3 regions of the Aquitalea sp. FJL05 genome follow, and region 1 is predicted to be linked to each of the others. Evidence: predicted binding sites of a transcription regulator. Region 1 holds the regulator's gene; each other region holds the start of a gene.
What was found. Region 1 encodes HrcA, which represses chaperone genes, less so after heat shock. Its sites were predicted from a motif close to ATTAGCACTCGNNNNNNNCGAGTGCTAAT; they were not measured.

Region 1 (5,587 bases):
CAGGGTGGCCAGTTGCTCTGGGCTTTCGGCAAACGGCGCGAGCCGCCGCTCCAGTTCCCGCCGGGTGTATTCCCGGCGGGACAGGAGATCGACGGCTCGCGCCTTCAGGCTTTTTTCCATCGACAAGCCGGTGCGTTTCACACGTCCAGCGTATCGTCGGCCAGCTCTTCGTCGTTCTCGGTAATTTCTACCTTGATGCCGACGGCGTCACGGATCTTGGCTTCGATTTCCTGGGCAATGGCCGGATTGGATTTCAGCCATTCGCGGGTATTGTCCTTGCCCTGGCCGATTTTCTGGCCGTTGTAGGCATACCAGGCACCGGACTTGTCAACAAAGCCATGCTTGACGCCCAGCTCGATGATTTCACCTTCGCGGCTGATGCCTTCGCCGTACAGGATGTCGAAATCAGCCTGGCGGAACGGCGGCGATACCTTGTTTTTCACTACCTTGACGCGGGTCTCGTTACCGATGACTTCGTCACCCTTCTTGATGCCGCCAACGCGACGGATGTCCAGGCGCACCGAGGCGTAGAACTTCAGTGCGTTACCACCGGTGGTGGTTTCCGGGTTGCCGAACATCACGCCGATCTTCATGCGGATCTGGTTGATGAAGATCACCAGGGTGTTGGTGCGCTTGATGTTGGCGGTCAGCTTGCGCAGGGCCTGGCTCATCAGGCGGGCTTGCAGGCCAACGTGGCTGTCGCCCATTTCGCCTTCGATTTCCGCCTTGGGGACCAGGGCAGCCACCGAGTCGATCACGATCACGTCCACGCCGCTGGAACGGACCAGCATGTCGCAGATTTCCAGTGCCTGCTCGCCGGTATCCGGCTGGGAAATCAGCAGGTCTTCCACCTTTACCCCCAGCTTCTGGGCGTAGATCGGGTCCAGTGCGTTTTCGGCATCGATATAGGCGCAGGTGCCGCCCAGCTTCTGTGCTTCGGCCACGGCCTGCAGACACAGCGTGGTTTTACCGGAAGATTCCGGGCCGTAGATTTCCACGACACGGCCACGCGGCAGACCGCCGATACCCAGCGCCAGGTCCAGGCCCAGCGAGCCGGTGGAAACCACCTGCAGGTTTTCATTGATCTGGTTGTCGCTCATCCGCATGATCGACCCCTTGCCGAACTGCTTTTCGATCTGGGCAAGGGCAGCCGCCAATGCGCGGCTCTTGTCTTCTGACGCCATGCTGTCTCCAATTGCGTGTAGTGGGACCAATAGATGGGGGATTATCGCACAAAGCCAAGAGCCGACAAATGCGAATGGCAGCTTGAAATGACGCCAACACGCGCAACATGGTATTGATGGAGAGGCTGGCCGGAATCGCCCGGTCAGGTAAAATGAGAGCATGATGAACGAGCGCGCACAACGTCTGCTGAAAACGCTGATCGAACGCTATATCGCCGATGGTCAGCCGGTGGGATCGAAAACCCTGTCCATGCTGTCTGGCATGGAGCTGTCGTCCGCGTCCATCCGCAACATTCTGGCCGATCTGGAAGGCATGGGGCTGATTGCCTCGCCGCACACTTCGGCCGGACGCATTCCCACGGCCAAGGGCTATCGCCTGTTTGTCGATCACCTGCTCACCATCCAGCCGCTGGAAGAACTGGCCATGCGCGAGCTGCAAAGCAGCCTGCAGCCGGACAGTCCGCAGCGCATTGCCCAGGCGGCGTCCACCCTGTTGTCCGACCTCACTCATTTTGCCGGGGTGGTGGTGACGCCGCAGCGTTCCGACGTGGCCTTCCGCCAGATCGAATTCCTGCGCCTGTCCGAGCGGCGCATCCTGATGATTCTGGTGACGCTGGATGGCGATGTGCAGAACCACTTGCTGTCCACCGAGCGCGATTACAGCCCCAGCGAGCTGATCGAAGCCGGCAATTTCATCAGCCAGCATTACGCCGGCCAGGGCCTGAGCGCCATTGCCAGCCTGGTGGCTACCGAACTGCGCGAACTGCAGGGCAATATCACCGAGCTGATGTCGGCCGCAGTACGTTTTGGCCAGAGCTCACTGGGCAGCCCCAGTGATGCGGTGGTGATTGCCGGCGGCATGAATCTGCTGAATGTGCGCGACCTGTCGGAAGACCTGTCGCGGCTGCGTGAGCTGTTTGCCACTTTCGAGCGCAAGACCGAACTGCTGAAGCTGCTCAACCAGGGCCAGGAAGCCCAGGGTGTGAACATTTTCATCGGCGAAGAGTCTGGTGTGATGACGCTGGACGAGTGTTCGGTGGTGACTGCGCCTTATCGCATCAACGGCCTGGTGGTCGGTACACTGGGTGTGGTCGGCCCCACCCGCATGGCCTATGAGCGGGTGATTCCCATCGTGGACATCACCGCCAGACTGGTCTCCAGCGCGCTCTCCTACTAAGCCGCCACGACGGCACCAAACGGAACCCCCTGATGAAACGATTGTTGATGGCTGCCGCCCTTGCCGGCGGCGTGATGTCTTCCCTGGCGCAAGCCGATGCGGCTTTTCTGGCCCGCCCCGATGTACAGCGCTATATCGACGAGCAGGTCGCCAGTGGCGTGTTCAATCGCCCGGAGCTGGAGGCGGTGTTTGCCAATGTGGAAATCAAGCCCAATATCATCGCCATTCTCGACAAGCCTTCCACTTCGCGGCCGTGGTATCAGTTCCGCTCCAGCTTTTATAACGAGCGCCTGCTGAAGAGCGGCGTGGCCTTCTGGCAGCAGCATGCCGCCGCCTTGCAGCGTGCCGAGCAGGTATACGGCGTGCCGCCGGAAATGGTGGTGGCCATTCTGGGCATCGAAACCAATTACGGCCGCAATACCGGCAGCTTTCGTCTGGCGGATGCGTTGTCCACCATCGCCTTCAACTACCCGCGCCGCGCCGAGTATTTCCGTGGCGAGCTGACCGAATTCCTCAAGCTGGCCAAGGAAGAGCGCATCGACCCGCTGTCGCTGAAAGGCTCTTACGCCGGCGCGATGGGCCTGCCGCAATTCATGCCGTCCAGCTTCCGCAAATGGGCGGTGGATTTTGATGGCAGCGGTCATCGCGATATCTGGAACAACGTCGACGATGCCATCGGCAGCGTGGCGCATTACTTCCAGCTGCAAGGCTGGCGTCATGGCGACGACGTGATCGTGCCGGCAGCCGTGCAACCCGGTGTGGATGTCAGTGCACTGGTGGCCGACAAATTCAATCTGCACCTGACGGTGGGCGAACTCAAGGCACGTGGCGTGTTGCCGCAGGCCCAGGTGGCCGACCAGGTGCCAGCCGTGCTGGTGCCGCTGGAAACCGCGCCCGGGGTCACCGAATACTGGCTGGGGCTGAACAATTTCTACGTCATCACCCGCTATAACAAGAGCACCTTGTATGCCAAGGTGGCACAGGAACTGGCCGCCGAACTGCGCCTGCGTTATCTGAATGCCCAGGCGCTGCAGGCGGCCCAGCCGGCCGCCACGGCAGCCGAGCCGACCCCGGCCCAGTAAGGCCGGGCCAGCCGGCAGGCGGCTCCAGCCAAAAGGAGTCGCCTTGCCGGCCAATTGCCATTAAAATCCGCCCCCATGAGCTATCAAGTCCTTGCCCGCAAGTGGCGCCCCAAACGCTTTGCCGATCTGGTCGGTCAGGAGCATGTGGTGCGCGCCCTCTCCAATGCCCTGAATGAAGAGCGGCTGCACCACGCCTATCTGCTGACCGGCACGCGCGGGGTGGGCAAGACCACCATCGCACGCATTCTGGCCAAGAGCCTCAACTGCGAAACCGGCACCACCGCCGAGCCTTGCGGCGAGTGTTCCGCCTGTCGCCAGATCGACGCCGGCCGCTTTGTCGACTTGCTGGAAATCGACGCTGCCTCCAATACCGGCATCGACAATATCCGCGAAGTGCTGGAAAACGCCCAGTACGCGCCCACTTCTGGCCGCTTCAAGGTCTACATCATCGACGAAGTGCACATGCTGTCGAAGAGTGCCTTCAACGCCATGCTGAAGACGCTGGAAGAGCCGCCGGCCCACGTCAAGTTCATCCTGGCTACCACCGATCCGCAAAAAGTGCCGGTCACGGTATTGTCGCGTTGCCTGCAGTTCTCGCTGCGCAATATGACGCCACAGCAGGTGGCAGGCCATCTGGCACATGTGCTGGAGGTGGAGCAGCAAAGCTTCGAACCGGCCGCGCTGGCCTTGCTCGGCCGTGCTGCTGCCGGCTCGATGCGCGATGCACTGTCGCTGCTGGATCAGGCCATTGCCTATGGCATGGGCGAGGTGAAAGAAGAGGGCGTGCGCGCCATGCTGGGCGCGGTGGATCGCCGCTACCTGTTTGTCTTGCTGGATGCGCTGGCGGCAGGTGATGGCCCGCGTCTGATGGCCGAGGCCGAACAGCTGGCACAGCGCGGTATCGGTTTTGACAGCGTATTGGCCGAAATGGCCGTCTTGCTGCAGCAACTGGCCATGGCGCAGACCGTGCCTGCGGCCATTGCCGATGACGAGCCAGAGCGCGAAGCGCTGTTTGCACTGGCCAGCCTGATCGCACCGCAAGATGTGCAGCTTTACTATCAGATCGCCATTCATGGCCGCAAGGACTTGGCACTGGCACCAGATGAGCACGCGGGCTTCAATATGACCCTGCTGCGCATGCTGGCCTTCCATCCGGCCCATGCCCAGCCCGACAGCGTGGCCGCGCCACGCAGTAACGCTGCAGCGGCTGTCACCCGGCCGGCACCGGCAGCGATGCCGGCCCAGTCCGATGCCGGGGCTGACGGTTCGGCTGCTGCCCGCGCCTTGCTGGCTGGTCTGGGTAATCGTAAGCCAGCCAGCCGACCGGCTGCGCAAGAGCCTGCCGCGGCGGCTGACGCCGAACCCGAACCTGCCCCCGCGCCGCTAGCCGCGCCGGCGCCACTGCCGTCTGTCACGCCTGCTGCACCTGTTGCGCCAGTGGTGCCAGTGGTGCCAGCCGAGCCCGTTGTGACTGCGCTAGCTCCGGCAGCCATTGCACAGCCCGCCCAGCTTGCCGTCGCAGACGATGAGCGCGACGACGAGGATGAGGCCGAGCCTGACAACACCGCACCGTGGGACGAGGCCGAGGCGGAAGAGGCCATGCCGGCCTATGCCATGGCCGAAGAGTCGGTCACGGTGGATACAGCGCCTTATCAGTTTGATGGCGACTGGGGTGCGCTGGTCACCCTGCTGGGCACCCGTCTGGGCGCTTCGCGCATGCTGGCGCACAATGCCGTGCTCAAGGGCTGGAGCCAGTCGCGGCTGGAGCTGGCGGTGCCGGACAGCTTCCGCCACATGGCCACCCGCGATTATCAGGAAAAACTCAAGGCTGCGCTGGCCGAGCAGTTCGGTCAGCCGGTAGAACTGGTGGTGACGATAGAGGAACTGGGGCTGGAAACACCGGCCATGCAGGGCGCTCGCCACCGCCAGGAACAATTGGCCCAGGCCCGGATTTGCCTGGAAAACGATCCGGTGATTCAGCAACTGGTGCGCGATATGGGCGCTACGCTGATCGCCGAAACGATTCAACCTGTTCAGGAGTTGTGAAATGTTCGGTAAAAACGGTATCGCTGGTCTGATGAAGCAAGCCCAGCAAATGCAGGAAAACATGAAAAAGGCCCAGGAAGAGCTGGCCACGGTGGAAG
Region 2 (5,587 bases), on a different contig from region 1:
GGCAATCGCCAACTATCCAGATTATGCGCCCAATTTTGATTACCGTTTGGCCGTGATGAAGAAAGATGAACTGAAGCCATTGCAGCTGATTACCTCCAAGGCGGCCAAGGCATATGTCGATCATGGTGTTCAGACCGATCCTGGCCGTATCGCGGCAGTCATGACAGTTGCCTCCCCGGCCACCCGCAAGCCCTTGTTCTAGGTAGTTAACGACACTGCCAGTCTTCTGGCTGGCGGTGTCTTCACCGCGCTACATGCGGTATCCTCCATGCTTTGCTTTTAGCCCCAGACTCCATCATGTCTTTTCCAACTTTTTCCCGCCGTCTGGCCTTGCTGGCGTTTTGCCTGATCGCCATCATGCCTTTTGCCTCCCGTATCCATTTCGTGCCATTGCCGCAGTGGTTTGGCGAGATGAATGTGGTGTGGCTGATGCTGGCCGCAGCGGTTTATCTGTTGCCCAGCGGCATGCTGTTCGAGCGGGTGCCGCGTGCCAGCTGGTGGTGTCTGTGGCTGGCCATCGTGTGGGCGCTGCAGCCGCAGCTGGTCCATGCGCTGTTTCCCGGTATGACTTATGCCACCGCGCTGGCCTGGCTGGTGGTGGCTTTGCTGGCTGGTTTGTCTTATAGCCTGCAGCAGACCTTTGGCAGTCGCGAGTTTGCGGTGTGGCTGGCGCGCGCCATCATTGTCGGCGGGCTGGTGCAGTCGCTGATCGGTCTGGCGCAACTGACGGGCTTGGCCAATAGCCTGGGCTTGTTTTATGACAGCGCCCACCCGACGACCAATATCTTTGGCCATATCGGGCAGCGCAACCAGTATGCGCATTACCTGATGTGGTCGGTGGTCAGTGGAGTGTATCTGTTTGCGGTGGATCGCCTGGCGCGTGGCTGGTTGGTGCTGCTGGTGCTGTGGCTGGGGCTGATGCTGGCCTATGCCGCATCGCGTACTACCTTGCTGTATCTGCTGGCCTTGACCTTGCTGGGTGGCTTGTGGCACTGGCGGATGCAGTCTGCGGTATCGCGCCGCTTGATGTGGGCGATGCTGCTGTCTTGTGTGGTGGTGTTTGCGGCGCAGTTTGCCTTGCCGCTGGTGAATCATCTGCTCTCTTTGCTGACACATGCCACGGTGAGCAACGCTTCGGGGGTGGAGCGGCTGGCAGCCAACGGCGATGATATGGGCTCGCGCCGGCTGGCGGAAATGGGCAAGGCCTGGTTGAGTTTCAAGTCGCACCCGCTGTGGGGGGTGGGCTGGTCGCAATATGCAGCGGAAAGTGTGCGCTTGCAGCCTTTGCCGCAATTTGCTTCTGCCGGTTTCAATAGCGGTTTGTTTACCAATTGCCATAATCTGATTCTGCAATTGCTGGTGGAAATGGGACTGCCGATCACCTTGCTGGTGGTGGGTGGCTTTGCCTGGGTGATCTGGCCTTTCTTCAGCGAGCAGGCCGAGGCTGAGGGGATGCTGGCCTTGGGCTGCATGGCGGTCACCCTGATTCACTCCATGCTGGAGTACCCACTCTGGTATCTGTATTTCCTGGCGATGCTGGTGGTGTTTGCCTCGATGTCTCCTGCGCGTACCGGTCGCGCGGGCTGGATGCTGCGGGCGTGCTGGATGCTGGGCATGCTGTTCATCGGCTATATGTCGGTGGTGACCTGGTCTACCTATAACGAGCTGGTTGGGCTCTATACCCAGACGGATAACCCGGCGCGTGATGCCAAGCGACAGCAGCGGTTGGCCGAGATCATGGAGCAGCACCCGCTGTTTGCCTACCATGCACTGAGCACGCTGGATGACTATCTGGTTGCCGACAAGAACAATCTGACGCGCAAGTTGCAGTGGGAGGAGCGGCTGACAGCTTTCCGCCCTTACCCGGATGTGATGATGAAAAAGGCACAAATGCTGGCGCTGGCCGGACGCGAGGCGGAAGCCAAGGCGACGGTGAGCACGGCACTGGCCTCATTCCCGACTTATGCCAAGGATTATCTGGACGGTATTGATGAAGAAGTCCCGGCGTGGCAGCCGCTGCGCGAGATCGCACAGCAGGTGTTTGACCGCCTGCCAGCCAAGTATCGCGGTGGCGAAGGGGAATAAGCGGTCGCTGTAAAATTGAAAAGCCCGCGCTGAATGGCGCGGGCTTTTTTCATTGCAGTAGCAGGCAATCAGTTGTCGATAACGACGCCTTCGCTCAGCGCAGTTTTCATTTTGCCGAGTGCCTTGGCCTCGATCTGGCGGATGCGCTCGGCAGAAACCCCGAACTCTGCAGCCAGCTCGTGCAAGGTGGCGCCGCCATCATCGGCCAGCCAGCGGGCTTCGACAATGCGACGGCTGCGGGCATCCAGCGATGCCAGTGCGTATTCGATGCCTTCGGTTTGCAGATGGTCGAACGCTTTGCGTTCCAGCGCACGAGTCGGTTCGTGATGGGCGTCGGCCAGCCAGTCGATGGGGGCAAAACCTTCATCGTCGCCATCGTCGGCCATCAGCGCGATATCCTGCCCGCTCATGCGGGTTTCCATTTCACGCACTTCTTCCGGCTTCACGCCAAGGTCTTCGGCGATTTGCCGGGCTTCGTTTTCACTCAGCGCAGAAAAACTGCTCTTCATGCTGCGCAGATTGAAAAACAGCTTGCGCTGCGGCTTGGTGGTGGCAATGCGCACCAGGCGCCAGTTGCGCAGGATGAATTCGTGAATTTCAGCCTTGATCCAGTGCACGGCAAAGGAAAACAGGCGTACGCCACGGCCCGGCTCGAAGCGTTTTACCGCTTTCATCAGGCCGATATTGCCTTCCTGGATCAGGTCGGCCTGTTGCAGGCCGTAGCCGGCATAACCACGCGAAATCGATACGACAACGCGCAGATGTGACAGCACCATCTGGCGAGCGGCTTCCAGATCATTGTCTTGCTGGAAGCGGGTGGCCAGCTCGGTTTCCTGTTCGGGGGTCAGCATGGGAACACTGTTCACCGCCTGGATGTATTGCTCCAGGCTGCCGCTGGACGACGGAACGGGCAAGGCAAATGTTGTGGTCATCAGTGTAACTACCTCCTTGGGTAGTGCTATGTTAGCACTCGTATATTGAGAGTGCTAGCAAGCAAAGGTTCCAGCGTCAATGATTTTTCCTATCGGGCTGATAGCTTTTTCAGTGGAAAATCGCTGGGAATATTCTGCTGGTCGACATCGGCTGAATGTCACCATAAGCGACATTCAGCCAGAAGTGAAAGGGAATGATTGTTAACGAGGTTGAATCTGCCGCAGGTGATGGTCGGAAGCCAGGCGGGCGCCCAGCATCGCCAGCAGGGCGGAAATGGCCAGCACAACAAGCAACTCGACAACGCTGAGGCCGCGTAACTGCACGGCTTCGTTGTAAAGCTGGGCAAATTCGTGGATGGCGGGGTTGGCCGTCATTACCAGCCAGCTGGTCAGCCCCCATGCGGCCAGACCGGCAAGCAGGCCCTGCCACATGGCGTGGTACATGAAGGGGCGACGGATAAAGCTGTCCGGCGCGCCAATCAGCTTGGCCACTTCGATTTCATCGCGACGGGCCAGAATCTGCATCCGTACCGCATTGTGGGTGACCAGAACCAGGGCAATGCCCAGTGCCGCGCCGAGAAACCAGGTCAGCTGTTTGCCCATCTCCACCATGCCGTACAGGCGCTTGGCCCAGCGGGCATCGAACTGGGCGGTTTCCACCATGGGCAGGCCGGATAGTTCTTTTTGCAGCATTTCCAGTTCGTGGGGTTCCAGCGTCTTGGGGGTGACTACAAAGGCGTCTGGCAGCGGGTTGTCAGTCAGACCATCACTCAGTCCTGGCAGACCGTTGCGCTTTTCCAGATCGGACAGCGCCTGCTTCTTGCCGACGAAGCTGTAACTCTGAATGCGTGGGTGTTTGGTGAGGGTGCTGGAGACGGCGGCGAGGTCGGCTTCCTCGGCTGATTGCTCCATGAACAGGGTGATCTGTGGCGTGGCGGTGAGCCGGCCAGCCCATTCCTGGATGCTGCTTACCGTCAGATAAAGCGACAAGGGCAGGGCCAGCGCGATGGATAGCATCAACAAGGTGAGCAGGCTGCCGAACGGTTGGCGCAGGATCTTCACCAGCGCCTGTCTGGCGCTTTGCCAGTTCAGATAGAGAAAGTGTTTCATGCGGCGAACTGCCCTTCTTTCAACCGGATGATGCGACGTCCGTAGTCTTCCATCAGGGTTTCGTCATGGGCGGAAATCACCACGGTCACCCCAACCTGATGGAAGGATTTGAACAGCTCCATGATGTCCAGCGCGTAAGCGCGGTCGAGGTTGGCTGATGGTTCATCTGCCAGCAGCAGGCTGGGGCGGTGCACCACGGCGCGGGCAATGCACAAACGTTGCTGTTCGCCACCAGACAGGCGAATCGGCATGGATTTTTCTTTGGACAGCAGGCCAACCTTGTCCAGTGCGGCACGCACCCGGCGTGCGGCATCACGTCGATCGAAGCCGATGATGTCCAGCGGCAACATAACGTTATCGAAGACCGAGCGATCGAACAGCAGCTTGTGGTCCTGGAATACCATGCCGATATGCTGGCGCACATAGGGAATCTGACTGCTGCGCAGCTTGGACAGATTCTGGCCGCTGACAATCACGCTGCCGCTGCTGGCGCGCTCGATGCCAGCCACCAGCTTGAGTAAGGTAGATTTGCCGGCACCGGAATGGCCGGCCAAAAAAGCCATTTCACCAGTGTCGATGGTAAAGGAAAGATTCTTCAGGGCTTCGTTGCCACCGGGATAACGCTTGGTGACCTGGTCGAACTGAATCATGCGCTGCATTCCCCTTGATCCTGAGCTGCAGGCCAGCGTATTCGCCAGGGCCTGCCGGGTGAGGTGTCGCCGGCAAGCAATCACCGGCGCGGGTCTCTATAAAGTGTGTCGATCAGTCGAACAGGGCGTCGACATAATCCTTGCTGTTGAACGGGCGCAGATCGTCGATGCTTTCGCCCACACCGACAAACCGTAGCGGAATCGGCCGCTGCTTGGCAATGGCGGCAATCACACCACCCTTGGCGGTGCCATCCAGCTTGGTCAGAATCAGCCCGGTCAGGCCCAGGGCGTCATCGAATACCTTGACCTGGCTGATGGCGTTCTGGCCGATGTTGGCATCCAGCACCAGGATGATTTCATGTGGCGCATCCGGCAGCGCTTTCTGGATGACGCGCTTTACCTTTTTGATTTCTTCCATCAGATGCAGCTGGGTCGGCAGGCGCCCCGCCGTATCCGCCAGTACGATGTCGATGCCACGGGCGGTAGCCGCCTGGATGGCATCAAAGCACACGGCAGCAGCGTCGCCACCTTGCTGGGCAATTACGGTGACATTGTTACGTTCGCCCCAGGCCATCAGCTGTTCGCGCGCAGCTGCGCGGAAGGTATCGCCAGCAGCCAGCAGCACGCTCTTGCCTTGCTGCTGATAGTACTTGGCCAGCTTGCCAATCGAGGTGGTTTTCCCGGCACCATTCACCCCAGCCATCATGATGACAAAAGGCTTCTTGCCGCTGACATCCAGCGGCTTTTCCAGCGGGTGGATCAGATCATTGAGCGAATCCTTGAGTGCGCCTTTCAGCTCACTGCCGTCTT
Region 3 (5,587 bases), on a different contig from region 1:
GTGGTCCGATGCAGCCTTGCTGGCGGAGTAGGGGCTGTTGGGTTCGTAGCGGTTGGTTTCGCTGAACGGGGCATCGCTATCTGACAGCGTACCGTACACCTCGTCAGTGGATACGTGCAGGAAGCGGAAAGCTGCCTTGGCTTCGCCTTCCAGTGCGCCCCAGTAAGCCCGTACTGCCTCCAGCAGGTTGAAGGTGCCCACGACATTGGTCTGGATGAAGTCACCTGGGCCGTGGATGGAACGATCGACATGGCTTTCCGCCGCGAAGTTGATAACGGCGCGGACCTTATGCTCTTGCAGCAGACGGCTGACTAGTTCCCTATCGCCGATATCGCCATGGAGGAACAGGTGACGTGGGTCGTTTTCCAGGCTGGATAGGTTTTGTAGGTTGCCGGCGTAAGTCAGCTTGTCAAGGTTGATGACTGGTTCTGTGTGGTGGCCGAGCCAGTCGAGAACAAAGTTGGCTCCGATGAAGCCGGCACCGCCAGTAACCAAAATCATTGGACGATTCCAAATAGGTGAGTAATTTCTGCTCTGATTGCTGGCATGTTAAAGTGTATGCCTACCAACCAACCGATTTAATTAGCTGGGTTGGGGAGTGTCGAATATTATAAGGCAAAATCAGGCAGCCTTTCTGTTCTCATTTCAGAGTTGGGATGTGAGCGGACAATTTTAAATTTCAATGCCCACGCAGGCCATTACTCAATATGTTGCAGATTCTCTTGCTTGCATTGGTAGTCTCATTTGTGATGGGACTGCTTCTGATTCGTTATAACCACTTGCACGCGCATTTTTCGACGGATCACGATGTCAGTGGCGTGCAGAAATTTCATGCTACCCCTGTGCCGCGCATCGGTGGCTTGCCCATCATGCTTGGATTGGTGGCCGGGTGCGCGTTGTCAGGTTTTTTGAATACAACGGCTTGGGTCTTGTTGCTGTTGCTGTCTGCTTTTCCTGCTTTTACAGCAGGATTTATCGAAGATCTGACTAAGAAAATAGGACCATTGCCACGCCTTTTGGCAACTTTCATCGCGGCTGCGTTGGGTTATTTTCTGCTAGGTGCCGGCTTGCTAAGGTTGGATATTCCGCTGGTGGATAGCTTGCTGACCCATTACTGGTGGTTGTCATTGCTGCTCACCATGGTGGCGGTGGGTGGAGTGGCTCATGCTGTTAACATCATCGACGGCTATAACGGGCTATCGGGTGTGGTGGCAGTGTTCATTTTTCTCGCCATCGCCTATGTCTGCTTCAAGGTGCAAGACATTGTGTTGATGAGCGTGTGTTTTGCCATGGTAGGAGCCATTCTGGGCTTTTTATTCTGGAATTTTCCACGTGGGTTGATTTTTGCCGGGGATGGCGGTGCTTATCTGATTGGCTTCATGATCGCTGAACTTTCTGTACTGCTGGTGGCGCGTAATCCAGCCGTGTCACCGTGGTTTCCCTTGTTATGTGTAATCTATCCTGTTTTTGAAACCATTTTTTCCATTTATCGGCGTAAGTTTTTGCAGGGGCGGGCGGTGGGCTATCCAGATGCCTTGCATCTGCATCAAATGATATATAAGCGCATGGTGCTGTGGATGGTCGGCTCGAAAGAGGCCCGTCATCTGACCCAGCGCAACAGCATGACCTCACCATATTTGTGGGTGCTGGCTTCTTTTTCGGTGGTGCCGGCCATGCTGTTCTGGAATCGCACCTGGATACTGATGCTGCTGACCTTGCTGTTTGTGCTGGTCTATCTTCGTCTGTACCGCATGATCGTTCGCTTCAAGACCCCGCGCTGGATGGTGTTGCGGCGCGACGACTCCTCTCGCTGAACTTTCAGCTGATGTTAGCAGGGGGCTGGCAAGTTTTTGCCGGCCCCCCTCTTGAAACATCCCGACCCCGTCCCTATTATTAGCACTCGTCAGGGGTGAGTGCTAAAGCCTGCCCCGCGCTGCCATCCTGGCAGTACACATTGCATTCAACAGCCACTTTGTATTTAGGAGAGATCAATGGCAATTCGTCCGCTGCACGATCGTGTTGTTATCAAGCGCCTTGAGGCTGAAGAAAAGACTGCTTCCGGCATCGTTTTGCCGGGTGCCGCCGCTGAAAAGCCCGACATGGGTGAGGTGCTGGCTGTCGGTAACGGCAAGGTTCTGGACAATGGCGAGCGCCGTCCGCTGGAGCTGAAAGTTGGCGATAAAGTGATTTTCGGCAAGTACTCCGGTCAGTCCGTCAAGGTTGACGGTGATGAAGTCCTCGTGATGCGCGAGGAAGATGTAATGGGCATCGTCGAGTAATTCCGACCCATACCGACTTCAAACGACCCTATAGAATTCTGGAGATTTGAGAATGGCTGCAAAAGACGTAAAGTTTGGTGATTCCGCTCGTGCCAAGATGGTAATTGGCGTCAATATTCTGGCTGACGCTGTCAAGGTGACCCTGGGCCCGAAAGGCCGCAACGTGGTGCTGGACCGCTCCTTTGGCGCGCCGACCATCACCAAGGACGGCGTTTCCGTTGCCAAGGAAATCGAACTGAAAGACAAGTTCGAAAACATGGGCGCACAGATGGTGAAGGAAGTGGCTTCCAAGACTTCCGACGTGGCCGGCGACGGTACCACCACTGCGACCGTACTGGCTCAGGCTATTGTTCAGGAAGGCATGAAGTACGTTGCTGCCGGCATGAATCCGATGGATCTGAAGCGTGGTATCGACAAGGCGGTGATCTCCCTGGTTGGTGAAATCGCCAAGATCGCCAAGCCGTGTGCCACCACCAAGGAAATCGCTCAGGTTGGCTCCATCTCCGCCAACTCCGATTCCGATATCGGTGAAATCATCGCTACCGCCATGGAAAAAGTGGGCAAGGAAGGCGTGATCACCGTTGAGGACGGCAAGAGCCTGAATAACGAGCTCGATGTGGTGGAAGGCATGCAGTTCGACCGCGGCTACCTGTCCCCGTACTTCATCAACAACCAGGAAAAGCAGATTGCCGCTCTGGACAATCCGTTTGTTCTGCTGTTCGACAAGAAGGTTTCCAATATCCGCGACCTGCTGCCGGTACTGGAACAAGTAGCCAAGTCCGGCCGTCCGCTGCTGATCATCGCTGAAGATGTTGAAGGCGAAGCGCTGGCTACCCTGGTGGTCAACACCATTCGTGGCATCCTGAAGGTGGTTGCAGTCAAGGCTCCGGGCTTTGGCGACCGTCGCAAGGCCATGCTGCAGGATATCGCCATCCTGACCGGCGGTACCGTGATTGCCGAAGAACTGGGTCTGACTCTGGAAAAGGCCACTCTGGACATGCTGGGCCAAGCCAAGCGTATCGAAGTGGGCAAGGAAAACACCATCATCATCGACGGCGCTGGTCAGGCTGAGGCCATCCAGGCTCGCGTTGGTGAGATCCGTCGCCAGATCGAAGAAGCTTCTTCTGATTACGACCGCGAAAAACTGCAAGAGCGCGTGGCCAAACTGGCCGGCGGTGTTGCCGTGATCAAGGTTGGTGCCGCTACCGAAGTGGAAATGAAAGAGAAGAAGGCTCGCGTTGAAGACGCACTGCACGCTACCCGCGCCGCTGTAGAAGAAGGCGTTGTGGCTGGTGGTGGCGTAGCTCTGCTGCGTGCCCGTTCCACTCTGGACAGCCTGAAGACCGACAACGTCGATCAGGATGCTGGTGTGAAGATCGTACTGAAGGCCATCGAAGCCCCGCTGCGTCAGATCGTCAAGAACGCTGGCGACGAGCCGTCTGTTGTGGTGAACAAGGTGCTGGAAGGCAAGGGTAACTTCGGTTACAACGCAGCCACCGGCGAATACGGCGACATGCTGGAAATGGGCGTGCTGGATCCGGCCAAGGTAACCCGCTCTGCTCTGCAACACGCTGCTTCTGTTGCCGGCCTGATGCTGACTACCGATTGCATGATCGCAGAACTGCCGGAAGACAAGCCGGCTGCTGGCGGCATGCCGGATATGGGTGGCATGGGTGGCATGGGCGGCATGATGTAAGCTGCTTCAGCCCTCGCTGAATCTAAAAACCCCGCACGTGTGCGGGGTTTTTTGTTTTTCTGTGCGACGGTGGGGGCGACCGACTTCTCTGGCACAATAGGCAGCAGCCTATTTCGCAAGGATGCATGATGCAATTACAGCAGCTGCTTGCCAGCATGGATGAATGGCTGGAGCCATGGCGCTACCAGGACTACGCGCCCAATGGTTTGCAAATCGAGGGCAGGGCAGAGGTGCGGCACATCATCACGGGTGTGACCGCCTCACAAGCACTGATTGATGTGGCGATTGCCCGCCGGGCGGATGCCATTCTGGTGCATCATGGTTATTTCTGGAAGGGTGAAGACGCCCGGCTGATTGGCATGAAGCGTGCGCGAGTGGCCAAACTGTTGCAGCATGACATCAGCCTGATTGCTTATCACTTGCCGCTGGACGGGCATCTGGAATTGGGCAATAACGCCACCCTGGCCAGACGGCTGGGTTGGCAGGCCGAGGGACAGACCGGTGAGCAGGGCTTGTTATGGCATGGCCGGTGGCCGGCTGCCGCGACTGCAGCGCAACTGGCTGAGGAAATTTCCGTCAGCCTGGGCCGGCAAGCGATGCTGCTGGGGCCGGCCGAGCGGCCAGTACGCCGGCTGGCCTGGTGTACCGGTGGGGCGCAGTCTTTCTTTCAAGAGGCCATCCGGCTCGGGGTTGATGCCTTTGTCACGGGCGAGGTCTCGGAGCAATGTTTCCATTTGGCCGAGGAGTATGGTGTGGCTTTCATTGCGGCCGGACATCATGTAACAGAGCGCTACGGCGTACAGGCACTGGGCGAGAAGGTTTCTCATTTACCCGGCATAACTGTTGAATTTGTCGATCTTTTCAATCCGGTTTAGACAAATCTACCCAACCGGGCTCAATTTATTTGCATAGGCGCTTCATGTCCCTACTGGTAATCAGGTAAAATCGTCTGGTTTGAAGTTTGAGCTCGGTTTCCACGTTTGAGGATGACTGTAATGAGTGAACAACAAGTCGATACGGGGCGCCGTCGGTTTCTGACGGTAGCAACCAGCGCTGTTGGGGGTGTGGCCGTTGCCGGGGTGGCAACGCCGTTTCTGATGAGTTTCTTCCCGTCTGAACGGGCAAAGGCGGCTGGTGCACCGGTTGAGGTGGATATCAGCAAGCTGGAGCCGGGCCAGAAGATCAACGTCGAGTGGCGCGGCAAACCGGTATGGCTGTTGTCCCGTACCAAGCAGCAGATTGCTGACCTGCCCAAGAACGACCCCAAGCTGGCGGACCCCAAGTCCGAAGTAGAGCAACAACCCAAGTACTGCCAGAACGAAGGCCGCTCCATCAAGCCTGAGCTGCTGGTGGCCGTGGGTATCTGTACCCATCTGGGCTGTTCGCCGACCTTCCGTCCTGATCTGGCACCTGCCGATCTTGGCCCGGAATGGCTGGGTGGCTTCTACTGCCCGTGTCATGGTTCCAAGTTCGACCTGGCTGCCCGCGTATTCAAGGGTGTTCCGGCTCCAAAGAACCTGGAAATCCCGCCGCATAAGTATCTGTCCGATACCCGCCTGCTGATTGGCGACGACAAATAAGCTTAGGGGGAAAAATGAGCAAAGGACAAAAG

Region 2: a site for HrcA is predicted at 3,048-3,076, ahead of rpoH (RNA polymerase sigma factor RpoH). Genes of this name have one in related genera too.
Region 3: a site for HrcA is predicted at 1,893-1,921, ahead of groES (co-chaperone GroES). Genes of this name have one in related genera too.

Annotation. Positions count from the first base shown of each region.
Region 1 covers NZ_QAJS01000009.1:45,733-51,319, forward strand. The annotation lists gene recX (recombination regulator RecX) at 1-120, opposite strand, end outside; gene recA (recombinase RecA) at 138-1,184, opposite strand; gene hrcA (heat-inducible transcriptional repressor HrcA) at 1,345-2,361, shown strand; gene mltB (lytic murein transglycosylase B) at 2,394-3,443, shown strand; gene dnaX (DNA polymerase III subunit gamma/tau) at 3,519-5,489, shown strand; gene DBR44_RS08345 (YbaB/EbfC family nucleoid-associated protein) at 5,491-5,587, shown strand, end outside.
Region 2 covers NZ_QAJS01000018.1:2,571-8,157, reverse strand. The annotation lists gene DBR44_RS16535 (PglL family O-oligosaccharyltransferase) at 1-202, shown strand, start outside; gene DBR44_RS16530 (PglL family O-oligosaccharyltransferase) at 298-2,085, shown strand; gene rpoH (RNA polymerase sigma factor RpoH) at 2,154-3,017, opposite strand; gene ftsX (permease-like cell division protein FtsX) at 3,219-4,127, opposite strand; gene ftsE (cell division ATP-binding protein FtsE) at 4,124-4,777, opposite strand; gene ftsY (signal recognition particle-docking protein FtsY) at 4,890-5,587, opposite strand, start outside.
Region 3 covers NZ_QAJS01000005.1:109,850-115,436, forward strand. The annotation lists gene rfbB (dTDP-glucose 4,6-dehydratase) at 1-501, opposite strand, end outside; gene DBR44_RS03965 (glycosyltransferase) at 708-1,814, shown strand; gene groES (co-chaperone GroES) at 1,992-2,279, shown strand; gene groL (chaperonin GroEL) at 2,332-3,975, shown strand; gene DBR44_RS03980 (Nif3-like dinuclear metal center hexameric protein) at 4,101-4,850, shown strand; gene petA (ubiquinol-cytochrome c reductase iron-sulfur subunit) at 4,971-5,555, shown strand; gene DBR44_RS03990 (cytochrome bc complex cytochrome b subunit) at 5,570-5,587, shown strand, end outside.